One region of the Mesorhizobium sp. CA5 genome, then DNA from elsewhere that is predicted to be linked to it. Evidence: riboswitches for the same ligand, from Rfam matches in the RefSeq annotation. Region 1 holds a riboswitch; the other holds the start of a gene.
The links. Region 1 has a riboswitch for thiamine pyrophosphate ahead of LB529_RS01840 (Ykof family thiamine-binding protein). Riboswitches for the same ligand answer to the same signal wherever they lie in the genome.
Positions count from the first base shown of each region.

Region 2: another riboswitch for thiamine pyrophosphate. It lies ahead of thiB (thiamine ABC transporter substrate binding subunit); the one in region 1 lies ahead of LB529_RS01840 (Ykof family thiamine-binding protein).

Region 1 covers NZ_JAIUHJ010000001.1:325,475-331,980, forward strand. The annotation lists gene LB529_RS01815 (DUF1236 domain-containing protein) at 1-14, shown strand, start outside; gene LB529_RS01820 (hypothetical protein) at 143-352, shown strand; gene LB529_RS01825 (DUF2934 domain-containing protein) at 460-714, shown strand; gene LB529_RS01830 (dihydrofolate reductase family protein) at 819-1,205, shown strand; gene LB529_RS01835 (hypothetical protein) at 1,875-2,219, opposite strand; TPP riboswitch at 2,418-2,530, shown strand; gene LB529_RS01840 (Ykof family thiamine-binding protein) at 2,521-3,129, shown strand; gene LB529_RS01845 (ABC transporter permease) at 3,445-4,239, shown strand; gene LB529_RS01850 (ABC transporter ATP-binding protein) at 4,236-5,009, shown strand; gene LB529_RS01855 (ABC transporter substrate-binding protein) at 5,006-6,019, shown strand; gene LB529_RS01860 (hypothetical protein) at 6,076-6,506, opposite strand, start outside.
Region 2 covers NZ_JAIUHJ010000020.1:88,994-95,499, reverse strand. The annotation lists gene LB529_RS23325 (M48 family metalloprotease) at 1-860, opposite strand, end outside; gene thiQ (thiamine ABC transporter ATP-binding protein) at 1,013-1,801, opposite strand; gene thiP (thiamine/thiamine pyrophosphate ABC transporter permease) at 1,798-3,423, opposite strand; gene thiB (thiamine ABC transporter substrate binding subunit) at 3,653-4,663, opposite strand; TPP riboswitch at 4,709-4,814, opposite strand; gene LB529_RS23305 (thiamine diphosphokinase) at 4,950-5,594, shown strand; gene LB529_RS23300 (ABC-F family ATP-binding cassette domain-containing protein) at 5,596-6,506, shown strand, end outside.

The DNA of each region.
Region 1 (6,506 bases):
AGGTGATCGAGTAGATCCAGCCCTGGAAGAGCCCGATCCTCCGAAGCACTGGACAAGGATCGGGCTCTTTTCGCATCCGGGCATAAGGCCTAAGATAGGGCAGTGGTTTGGGAGGCAACGAAGCGCGGAAGGAGTCGTTGCCATGCATCATCCACACGTCGAATCACCTGACATCGCACGCCAAGTCGACAAGCTTTTGGCCGAACATAGGACTGGCCTGCTGTCGATGCACGAGGCGATTACCCTGCTGCGCCAGCGCACGGGGACCGACCGCTCTGACGCGGATTTAGCCGGATTGATTACAAAAAAGGCAGCGCATCTGGGCATCGCGGTCGTCACCGACGGACACTGAGCGAAATTGCCGTCCAGGTCGGTCGCTTGTTCGTGATACCGAAGACGACACGCGAAAATTCGGCTAATGTTCGCGCCGGGGAACCGTCCCAACATCAGGAGGCGACAGTGACGGACGACAGGCACGAACGCATTCGCCAGCGCGCGCACGAGATCTGGGAGCAGACCGGCCGGCCCGAAGGCGCTCATAAGGAGCATTGGGACCAGGCGACGGCCGAAGTCGATGCGGCCGGCAAGCCGAAAGCCAAGAGCCCGAAAAAGGCCGCCGCCGCCAAGGCCGACAAGCCGAAAGCGGCCAAGGCGGAGAAGCCCGCCAAGGGCCCGGCCAAGGCAAAGTCCCCCGCCAAGAAGACCAAGGGCTGACCGCCAGCCAAGGCCTGCACCCCTTTCCACCGGATCATGTGACGGTGCGACGCTCCGTGTGAGAACTGTGCCCGGAGGCTATACCGACCATACGCAAAGCCGTCTTGATCATGACCATGTCGGTCGACGGATATGTCGTAGGGCCGGTAGGAATGTCGACGGGCGGTTTTCCTGAACGGCAGAGCTCAAGCGGTGGAAGCTCGATCGCATCAGTCGCGCTGGCACACATCATGGACCGCGTGAGTTACGAGGAAATGGGGCCGTACTGGCAAAAATCCGCGGATGCCTATGCCGCGCCGATGAACGACATCCCCAAGGTCGTGTTTTCGAAAACACTGAAAGAGGCGACTTGGCCAGAGTCCACTAAAGGTGACCTGCACGAGGAAATCGCTAAATTGAAAAAGCAACCCGGCGGCGAAATCATTGCATGGGGCGGCGCAGTGTTCGCTCAGGCGCTGTCGAAGGCAGGGCTGATGAGTATATCATCCTGACTCGGCCGATCGCCTATGGCGGTGGCAAACCGCTATTCAGCGGTTTGACGGACGCGCTCAGGCTAAATGTCCTCGTGACGGCCGCTTACGATAATGGCACCATGCTTCGCATCTACGCTCCCCGCTGAACTGTCACGACCTCTGAGCGAAGGCTTCGACCATGGCGGCCGGCTGACCGGCACGCTCGGCATCGCTGCCGCCAGCAGCCAGGCCGGCGGCATGCGGGTTGCAATTAAGCTATAAGAGGAGGCTATCGCGTCCCTTGTTTTCCGGCGTATCGCGCGACCGCGCAGAGGAAGGCAAGCGCTGCCATGTCGCAAGCTGCGCGTGACGGCGACGGACCTTTGGCGAAAAGGACCGCGTCGGCAACCGGGACCGTCAGGCCATGCTTGCGGGCGAATGAAGTGACTTCGTAGGGCTGATCGTCAGACTGTATGCCGATGTCGATTTGTTGGTCCATCAAAACGAATTCCTCCCTGCTATACGGCTTTACCCTCCTTCGCCTGCGCAGAATTAACGCCCGGCCCCTCGCCCGCGTCCACCAATTGGCGATTGTGTGAAACGATGCATTTTTCGAGGCTTAGAGCCAAGGGTTGCAGCGACATGATTGTTCGCGTCGCTGGCGGCCTTGGAGTTCCTTCCCTTCTCTAACGAAAGAGATCAGAACGCTCACCACGCATCGCTCGATCGGGCAAACCTGACCCCCGCGGCGATCATCGCGCTTTCGCATTCGCTGATCAGCCTGAGGTTGCGCAAATACCGCGCCGCCGTTTCCGGCAGCCAGGCGGCACAGGCCTCGACATAGGCGCGGCCATGCACCAGCGCGCCGGTCGAAAGCCGCTCCTCCTTTTCGGCGATCACCTTCAGATATTGGCGGATGAAGCGGATGTCGTCGGCGATGTCCTGGCTGGCCACGCGCCAGGCGCCGGCAAGGCGTTCGCGCTCGGCGAGCGGCAAAGGCGACAACAACGGATGGGAGAGGTCGGCAAAAGCGGCATGGTTCGCGGTGTTCAAGTAAATCCCCTCAAAGGAAGGGAAGTATCGTACTTTACGTACGAAAAGCAATCAAGCGAGATTCGTACAATTTGAACGACAAAATAGGTTAGATAAAACGGTTATAACCATCGGCATCTCCCATAGGGAGATGGGCGCCTGGCCCAACTGACACCGCAAAAAACCGCTTTCCCAGCACCGTAAACAGTGCTTTAACCCCGCCATCCACAGGGGTGCTCCGTACGGTCGGGGCTGAGATGGTGGCGGCAAGCCTCCGGACCCTAAAGCTGATCTGGATAATACCAGCGGAGCGAGGCGGGCCATGTTTTCCGGCGCACAGATTTCCCTTTATCCCATGGCCGACGATTTCGTCGGCGTGATCCTTGGCGCGCTTGGCGCGCTCGATCCTTACCGCGACAGGCTGAGGATCGAAACCGACGATATCTCGACGCTGCTGGTCGGGCCGCCCGAGGTGCTGTTCCCAGCCATGCGCGACCTGTTCGTGGCGGCCGCCAAAAGCGGCAGGCACTGTGTTCTGTCGGCAGCCGTCTCGCGCGGCTGCCCCGGCGAGCCGGATGACCCGATCTGCCGCTCCGAGGAGATCGGCGGCCCGGCGATCCCGCTCGACGACCGCAAGCGCGCCGCGCTGCGCGCCGTCGGGGCCACGCTTTCGACCAACCAGCCGGTGGCGGCGCAATTCTCGCTCTGTGTGATGGGCACCGGCGACCACATGGACGAGATCTATGGCTGCATCGATTTCCTGAAACAGTCGGGCGTCTTCGAACGCTCCAAGCATTTTTGCACCAAGCTGCGCGGCGACGCCGGCGCGGTGTTCGCCACGCTGAACGAAGCCTTCTGCCGCTTCGGGCCGGGCGCCGGTCACGTGACGCTCGACATCACCATTTCGGCGAACAGCCCGACCGCGGCTTGAGCGCAAGCTCGATCTATCGAGGTAGATGTCGTGGCTGTTTGGCTTGATCCATCGCGTGGGGGAGATGCCCCCAGTCCCATCTCGCAGGAGAGAGGGGAACCTTCGGCGATTGGCGAAGGCAGAGGTGACGGCGAATCTCCCCCCTTGCGGGGGAGATGCCCGGCAGGGCAGACGGGGGTGCTGTCCCGCCGGCCTCTCAACTGGTTGCGCGCGCGGCGTTCGCCAATTGCTTTCGCACAACTTTCGAAAGCTGGCGTTCCTTCGCGCCCCCCTCCATCTCCCCCTCAAGGGGGGAGATCAGCTGTAGCGTCCGCCATCGCCAAGATCTTCCCCGCTGCCCTCGCATTCGCTCTCCTTCTCGTCGCTTGGGAGCTCTACGCCCGCCTTGGCGGCATCGCCCCTACCGTGCTCCCTACACCCTCGCGCGTGCTGGCGCAGGCCTGGGAGAACCGGGCGGCGCTGGCCGACAACACGCTTCCCACCATCCGCGCCACGCTGGCGGGCTTTGCATGCTCGCTCGTTGCCGCCTTCATCCTCTCGGCGCTGGTTGACTTCTTTGCCCCCTTGCGCCGCGCGCTGTTCCCGCTCCTGATCGCCAGCCAGACCTTGCCGCTGGTGGCGATCGCGCCGCTGGTGGTGCTTTGGTTCGGCTTCGGGCTGTTGCCGAAGATCCTGCTCGTGGCGCTGGTCACCTTCTTTCCGATGATGGTGGCATTGGTCGAGGGCTATGCCGCCACGGCCAAGGAAATCAGCCAGATGCTCGCCGCCATGGGAGCAGGGCGCCGGCGCATCTTCTGGCTCGCTCGGTTGCCGTCGGCGCTGCCCTATTTCTTCGCCGGACTGCGCATCTCCATCACCTATGCGGTGGTCGGCGCCATCTTCGCCGAATATGCGGGTGCCGCCAAAGGGCTCGGCATCTATATGCTCAACGCCAAGAACAATTTCCGCCCCGACCTGGTGCTCGCCGCCGTCGCGGTCAGCTCGGCGCTCACGCTCACGCTGTTCGGCCTCGCCGTGCTCGCCCAGCGTCTCGCCATGCCCTGGGAAAATGCAAAGAGCGAAAGGGCGGGGCGCTATGGCGACAAGCCTTCCCGAGAGGGCCGGCCATGACCCGGCTCGAGCTCCGCAACATGCGAAAAAACTTCGGCGCGCTCGAGGTTCTGGCAGGCATTTCGCTGCATGTCGAAGAGGGCGAGTTCGTCTCGATCCTCGGCCCCTCCGGCGCGGGCAAGTCGACACTGTTCCAGTTACTCACCGGCGCGATCCGGGGCGAGGGCGAGATGCGCTTCGACGGCGCGCCGCTCGATGGCGCCCGCTTCGCCTTCATGCCGCAGCGCGATGCGCTGATGCCGTGGCGGCGCGTCATCGACAATGCGACGCTGGGGCTCGAGGTGCAGGGCATGAAGCGCCGCGCGGCGCGCGAGCGCGTGGCCCCGTTGTTCGCCGAGTTCGGCCTTGCCGGGTTCGAGCGCGCCTGGCCGGCCGAGCTGTCCGGCGGCATGCGCCAGCGCGCGGCATTGCTGCGCACCGTCGTGCAGCAGCGCGACATGCTGCTCCTCGACGAGCCGTTCGGCGCGCTCGACGCGCTCACCCGCGCGGCCATGCAGCGCTGGCTGGAGACGATGTGGCGAAACCATCGCTGGACGGCGCTGCTCATCACCCATGACGTGCGCGAGGCGGTGCTTCTGTCCGACCGTATCTATGTGCTGTCGGCGCGGCCCGCGCGCGTGGTGCGTGAGGTGGCTGTGCCGCTGCCGCGCCCGCGCACCGAGAGCACGGCGTTTGCCCGTGAGGTCGCCGGGATCGAGGCCGGCATCCTCGACATTTTGCTCGGCGCCGCCGAACCGATTTCCCGACCATCCGATGGAGAAAACCGATGACCGACTTCACCCGCCGCCAGGCGATGCTTCTGGCCGCCAGCCTGCCATTTGCCGGGACTGCTGCACGTGCCCGGGCCGCCGCGCAAAAAATCACCGTCGCGCTTGACTGGACCGTCAACACCAATCACATCGGCCTGTTCGTCGCCCGCGACAAGGGCTTTTACCGCGATGCGGGCATCGAGGTCGAAATCCTGCCCTATGGCGACACCGGCTCGGGCACGCTGGTGGCCAGCCAGGTCGCCGATTTCGGCATTTCCGGCTCGCTCGGCCTGTTCACGCAAAAGAGCGCGGGCGCGGATTTGAAGGCCGTCTACGCCGTCGTCCAGTCGGAGACCGGTCGCGTCGTCTTCAACGCCGACCGCGCCGCCATCAAGACTCCGAAAAATCTCGACGGCCTGACCTATGGCGGCTTCGGCAGCGCCTGGGAGAACGCGCTGATCTCGACCATCATCCGCCATGACGGCGGCAAAGGTGAGTTTTCCACTGTGACGCTGGGTACCTCGGCTTATGAGGCATTGGCCAACGGCGCGGTCGATTTCACGCTGGAAGTCTCGACCTGGGAAGGCGTCGAGGCCGGACTGAAAGGCCTCAAGCAGCGCAGCTTCCGCTATGCCGATTATGGCGTGTCGGACGAGCACACCACGTTGATCGTCTCCAGCAACGCCTTCCTCGCCGCCAACCGACAGGCGGCCGCGGCCTTCGTCCAGGCGACGCGGCGCGGCTACGCATTCGCCGTCGATCATGCGCAGCAGGCGGGCGAGCTGCTGATCGCCGCGAACAAGGATACGCTGACCAACCCAGCGCTGGTGCAAGCCTCGCTGAAGGCGCTGAACGACGGGCACTTCCTGAAAAGCGCGGACGGCGCCATCGGCACGATGGACAAGGCCAAGATGGAGGCGATGGGCGGGTATCTGTTCGCCTCGGGGATATTGCTCGACGGCAATGGCAAGGCGATGAACGAGAGGCCGGATCTCGGGGCATTTTTCAGCAACGAGTTTCTGAGTGCCTGAGAGGACGCAGGAACGCAGTGTCGCGCCGGAACCTGCCCGGAAATCCGGTGCGGTGCCTAATTCTCGACGATGGCAAGAAGCAGCCCGGTCTTAATGTGCCACCCGGGTTCGCCATGCATTACTAGGGCGGCCTCATAGAATTTCGCCATGGCCGGGCACAGACCCGGGAAGCCCTGGTTGATGTTCGAGATAGCCTCCACCTCGGCCGGCGTGCCGCCGATCTTCGTGAAAACGTCGGCGACCAGCGACCAGTCCTGATCGCTAGGCACTGCCGCCGGTAGGCCGCTTCTTTTGGCGGCGCCGAAGGCGCGGAACAGGGTGGCGCCGATCCTGTCCAGGTCAGCCCGGAAATCGTGGCCGGGCGCGCTGATCGCGTCCGGCCCGTTGCGCAGGTAATTGTTGCAGGTGGTCGGCGTTTCGCGCGCCATGACATGATTGAGCATGTCGAGTTGCGCCGAAAGCGCTTCCGAGACGTTGCTGTCCGGCG
Region 2 (6,506 bases), on a different contig from region 1:
GTGTCGCCGTAAAGCAGGCCGTCTATGCCGGCCAGAAATGCGTCGCGGTCGCGCGTGCCGACGCCGGGCGGGCCGAAATTGCGCGCCAGCCGCTGCGCCAATTCGATACGCTGCGGCGTGTTCGGGTGCGTCGCCAGAAAGTCGAGGCTGGCGTCGGTGGCGCCGCTCACCGAGCGGAAATCCGTATAGGCCGACATCGACTGCAGGAAGCGGCCGGCGGCATAGGGATCATAGCCCGCCTCGCCGATCGACTTGATGCCGATGGCATCGGCCTGCAGTTCCTGGTTGCGCGAGAATTGCGCGAGCCTGAGCTTGCCGCGGATCAGTGCCGCCTTGGCGGTCGGGCTGTCGCCGAGCACATCGGAAACCACCTTGGTCGCCAGGCCCTCCTCGGCTTCGAGCTGCTGCCGCTGCAGGCCGTGATTCGCGGTGACGTGCCCCATCTCATGCGCGATGACGGCGGCAAGCTCGGAGGAATCGTTGGCCAGCGCCAGCAGGCCCCGGGTCACATAGAGATAGCCGCCCGGCAGCGCGAAGGCGTTGACGTTGGGCGAATTGAGGATGGTGATGCGATAGGTCTGGGTCGGGTTGGCCGACACCACCGTCAGATTGCCGACGACCTTGGCCACCATACGTTCGAGCTTTGGGTCGGAATATTCGCCGCCATAGGTGGCCAAGATGCGCGGGTGCTGCGCCTTCGCCATCTCTGCGAGCTTGGCGTTGGCCACGACATTGTCGACGGTGATCGGCTTGTCAGAAGGTTGGAAGCCGCTCTCCTGCACGTCCGGCGGCGTGAACATCTGGCAGCTCGCCAGCACGGCGACGCTCGCCAGCGCGAGAAATCGTGCCAGCGGCTTCATCCACACCTTCTCAGCGCCGCTCGACAGGTCGGCTTCCTTCCAAATCTTTCGGCAAATCACGGTCCAGCCGGACCAGCATGGCCGGACCTAGCCATACTCCCCCGGACAAGGCAAGCAAACGCCGGATCGCCCATTGCCGGTTTGGCCATAAATTATGTCCGCTTCCGGGCAACATGTTGTGATCCGGCAACGGTGCCGCCTCGATCGCCGATATAGCGTCTGAACGCGTCCGGTCCAGACCGATCGAAGAAATCCTCGGCGGGCCCGGCTGCCGCGATCGTGCCTTCGTCGAGAAATGCCACGTCCTGCCCGACGCGGCGCGCATCTTCCGGCTGATGCGTGACGAACAACACCGTCATTTCGCGCTCGGCATGGATCCCAGCCACAAGGTCCAGCATATCGTCGCGCAGCGCCGGGCCGAGCGACGCGAAAGGTTCGTCGAGCAGCAAAACGGGCCGGTCGCGCAGCAGCACGCGCGCCAGCGCCACGCGCTGCCGCTCGCCGCCGGAAAGCTCGCGCGGCAGCCGCTTTTCCTTACCGGCAAGACCAACCCGCGCCAGCGCCTCGGCGACGTCGGCGCGATCGGCGTCGCCGAGTTTCAGCGACGGCGAGCGGCCGAGCCCGACATTGGCTTCGACGGAAAGATGCGCAAACAAATTGTTTTCCTGGAACACCATCGACACCGGCCGCGCCGAAGGCGGCGTGTTTCCGAGACCGACGCCGCCGATCAGGACCTTGCCCGCATCAGGCGCTTCGAAGCCGGCTATCAGATTGAGCAGCGTCGACTTGCCGGAGCCGCTCGGCCCCATGATGGCGGTGATCCTGCTGGCTGCGAATTCGGCGTCGAAGCGGAAGGAAGATTCGCCATAGCTGAACGAAACGCCATCCAGCGCGACGGGGAGGCCCTTTTGCGCGGCGATGCCGTCGATGGTCGTCGTCATGACTTTCCTTCCCGCCCCAGCCAGTCCGCGGCGACCACCAGCATCAGGCAGACGAGGCCGAGCAGCAAGGCAAGCCCCGCGGCGTCGGCTGTCCGGTAGCTGCTCATGCGCGCCAAAAGCAGATAGGGCAAGGTCTGCACGGAATCGCTGCCGAACAGCGCGATCACGCCGAGATCGCCGAGCGACAGCGCCATGGCGAAGGCGAAGCCGGTGGCCAAGGGCCGCCTGAGCGACGGCCAGTCTATCAGGCTGAGCCGGTTCCAGCCGGTTATGCCGAGCGCAAGGCAAAGCCGCTCGTGGCGCTCGCTCGCCGCGTCATAGGCCGGGCGAACAGCGCGGATGGCGAAGGGCATCGCCATCACTGCGTTGACGGCGACGACCATGACCGGCGCGATGGCAAAGACATCGGTGACGTGGCGCAGCGCCAGGAACCAGCCGGCACCGAGCACGATCGGCGGCACGACGAGCACGAAGCCGGCGCCGGTGTCGGCGGCATATTCGAGCAGGCCCATGGCCCCGCCTGCCCGGCGCCGTAGGGCCAGCGCGCGCCGTGCCGCGATCAGCGCCAGTGACAGCGTCACGCTGAGAAGCGCTGCAAGCAGGGCAAGGCCCGCGCTGGTGAGGGTGGCGCGGCGCACCGCTTCCTCGCCTGCCAGCCGGCCGAGATCGGCCTCCAGGCCTGAAAGCAGCGTCGCCGCCATCGGTCCGGCGACGAACAGCAGGGCAAGCATGATGAGGGCGGCATTCAGCGCGCTTTCGATCCGGCCCGCTGAAAGGTAGCGGCGCGGCGCGACCGGCAGATTGGCGTCGCCGACCGTGTTGGCGCCGAGCCGTGTGAGAGCGACGACCACGATGAAGGTCAGCGCGATCTGCAGCAGCGTCAGCACCACGGCGCGCGCGGGATCGAAATCGAAGCGCAGCGCCTGGTAGATGGCGACCTCCAGCGTCGTCGCGGCCGGACCGCCGCCCAGCGTCAGCACGATGGTGAAGGAGGTGATGCAGAGCATGAAGACCAGCCCGGCAATCCCCGGCAGGGCCGCGCGCACCACCGGCCATTCGATCAGCCGGAAGGCCGGCCAGGCACCCATGCCGAGCTGGCTCGCCAGCCGCCACTGGTCGGCGGGAACGGCGCCCAGCGCCTCGAGGAACAGGCGCGTCGCCAAGGGCAGGTTGAAGAAGACATGAGCGACAAGGATGCCGGAGAGGCCGTAGATCCCCGGCCACTCTCCGGCGCCAAGCCGGGCGAAAGCGCCGGCAAAATATCCGGCGCGACCGTAGAGCGCCAAGACGCCGAGCGCGACGACGATCGCCGGCAAGGCCAGCGGCAGGGTGAACGATTGCAGGATCAGGCCGCGACCTGGAAAGGCCGGATGCCTCGACAGAGCGCGCGCCACGAGCAGCGCCGGCGCGACCGACAGCAGCGTCGACAGAGCCGCCTGCCACAGCGTGAAGCGGGCGACGCGCAGGAGATAATTGTCGAAGGCGGCAGCAGCGCCGGAGAGATCGTGCGCGCCTTCGACGGCGAGGCCGGCGAAGGCACCGCCGATGAGGAGGGCGATGGCCGCCAGCGCGACGACGCCGGCGGTGACGCGGGAGTCACGTGCGGAGTGCACGCTGCACATACAGGGTTCGAGTTAACGCATGCCGCGTTCCTTCGCGCCCCCCTCTGTCCTGCCGGACATCTCCCCCTCTTGGGGGGAGATTGGCAGCTTTGGCGTCCCGCTTTTTCCTGCACTGTCGGCGGTTAGCGAAATCGCCGATGAAAGCTGATCTCCCCCCTAGAGGGGGAGATGTCCGGCAGGACAGAGGGGGGCGCCGTAGAACGATCATCCTTCGATCAATTGTCCAAAGTTATTTGCTCATCACCGCCAGCCACTCATCCACCCACGCCTTGCGGTTGGCGGCGACCTCCTGCGGGCTGAACAGCAAGGTCTTGGTCGGCTTGACCAGTTTGTCGAAGGCCGGGTTGAGCGGCTTGTCGGTCTTGCCGGCCGGGAACATCCAGTTGGTTTCCGGAATGACATCCTGGAATTTCGGTCCGGTCATGAAGGCGATGAACTTTTGCGCCAGCGGGTTCTTCGCGCCCGTCATGGTGATGCCGGCAACCTCGATCTGCAGGTATTCGCCTTCCTCGAACGAGGCGGCCTGGTAGCGCTCGGTGTTCTCGGCCACCATATGGTAGGCCGGCGAGGTGGTGTAGGACAGCACCATCGGCGCCTCGCCCTTGGTGAACAGGCCATAGGCCTCGCTCCAGCCCGGCGTCACCGTCAGGACCTTGGTCTTGAGCTTTGCCCAAGCCTCCGGCGCTTTGTCGCCATAGACTGACTTCACCCACAAAAGCAGCCCGAGACCGGGCGTCGAGGTGCGCGGGTCCTGGATGACGATCTTGTCCGTGCCGGCGCCTTCGATCAGCTCCTTCAGGCTCTTCGGCGGGACTTTAAGCTTCTGCGTGTCATAGACGACGGCGAAATAGCCATAGTCGAAAGGCACGAAAGTGTCGTCGCTCCAACTTCCAGGGACGTCGATGGCGGAGACTTCGCCATGCGGCGCGAACAGACCGCTCGACTTGGCGTCGGCGGTGAGATTGGTGTCGAGGCCGAGCACGATGTCGGCCTTGGTGCCGGCGCCTTCGAGCTTGACGCGGTTGAGGAGCGCCACGCCGTCGGCCACCGAGACGAATTCGAGATCGCAGCCGCATTCGGCCTCGAATTCCTTCTTCACCGCCGGGCCGGGACCCCAATCGGCGGTAAAGCTTTCATAGGTATAGACGGTGAGCTTGTCCTTCGCAGCGGCAGGCGCGACGCCCGCCAGAAGCGAAACAAACCCGGTTGCGAGAATGAGATGGGACAGTATTGCGCGCATATCGGCGCCTCCTTCGTTCGAGTGACAAGGAATTGAGGCGCCGGATGGTCCGAAACGTCTAATCCCTCCGCCGGTACAAACCGGATCAGGTTCAGCGGGTTGGCTTGATCGCCTCTCAGCCGGATCACGTCCGGCACCCCGTTAGAGCGTTTCGACAGATAGGCCCGGCCGAAGCGGCGCGCAAGCGGAAGTTTGCCGGTCAGCTAATGTTCGCCCGCAGGCCCGCAACCGAAGCGCACGGCATCCCGCTTCCGTTTCGCCCGACGGGCTGGTAAGGGCGACGGCCATGGGCACATTCACCATCCTGCTTGGCGGCGAGCTTATCCGCACGCCCCGGCTCGAACGCCAGATCGAAGGCTCGCGCGTCATCGCCGCCGATGCCGGCATCGGCCATGCCCGCATGCTTGGACTTGTCCCCGAACTTTGGGTCGGCGATTTCGACTCGGTGCCGGCGAACCTGCCGGATGATCTCGCCGCCGTGCCGCGAAAAGTCTTTCCGGCCGAGAAGGACATGACCGATGGCGAGCTCGCCATAGCGGAAGCGCTTCAGCGTGGCGCCACCAGCCTCGTGTTGGCCGGCGCCTTTGGCGGCAAGCGCGCCGACCATGCCTTCCTGCATCTGGCGCTGGCCGTGCGGCTGGCCGAGGCTGGCACGACCGTGCTGCTGACCAGTGGCGCGCAGGAAGGCGCTCCCATCCTGCGCGGCAAGGCCAGCTTCGACTATGACGACGGCACCTTGTTTTCGGTGCTCAGCTTTTCCGACCTGTCCGGCCTGACGGTCACCGGCGCCAAATGGCCTCTCGACCGGGTCGAGGTGGCGTTCGGTTCCTCGCTCACTATATCAAATGAGGTCAAAGGGCAGCTTGGCATCGCGCTGGAGCGCGGCCGGGCGCTGCTTCTGGCCCACCCCTATCCTCTTCCAGAAAGTTGACATGGCGCCGCCACTCCTCAACCTCGACGGCATTAAACTGACTTTCGGCGGCACCCCGCTGCTCGACGGCGCGGCGCTCAGCGCATCCGCCGGCGAGAAGATCGCGCTGGTCGGACGCAACGGCTCGGGCAAGTCGACGCTGCTCAAGATCGCCGCCGGGATGATCGAGCCGCAGGATGGCGAGGTGTTCCGCCAGCCTTCGGCCACGGTCCGCTATCTGCCGCAGATGCCGGACATGGACGGCTTCGCCGACGTGCGCGCCTATGTCGAGGCGGGCCTTGGCCCGGCCGACGATCCGCATCGCGCCACCTATCTGATGGACCATCTTGGCCTGACCGGCGAGGAGCGGCCGAACGACCTGTCCGGCGGCGAGGCGCGCCGCGCCGCCCTTGCCCGCGTCATGGCACCGGAACCCGACATCCTGCTCCTCGACGAGCCGACCAACCATCTCGACCTTTCGGTGATTGAATGGCTGGAAGAAGAGCTCGCCCGTACCTCCTCCGCGGTGATCCTGATCTCGCATGACCGCCGCTTTCTCGAGCGCGTCACGCGCGCCACTGTCTGGCTGGACCGCGGCCAGACGCGGCGGCTGGACAAGGGCTTTGCGCATTTCGAGGAATGGCGCGACCAGGTGCTGGAGGAGGAAGAGCGCGATCAGCACAAGCTCGGCCGGCAAATCGTGCGCGAGGAGCACTGGCTGCGCTATGGCGTGACCGCCAGGCGCAAGCGCAACATGCGCCGCCTGGGCGAGTTGCAGACCATGCGCCAGCGCTTCCGCAGCCATCGCGGCGCCGAGGGCACCGCCACCATGGTGGCGAGCGACGCTGCCGAATCCGGCAAGCTGGTGATCGAGGCCAGGAACATCGACAAGAGCTTTGGCGATCTCACCGTGGTCAAGGGGTTCTCGACCCG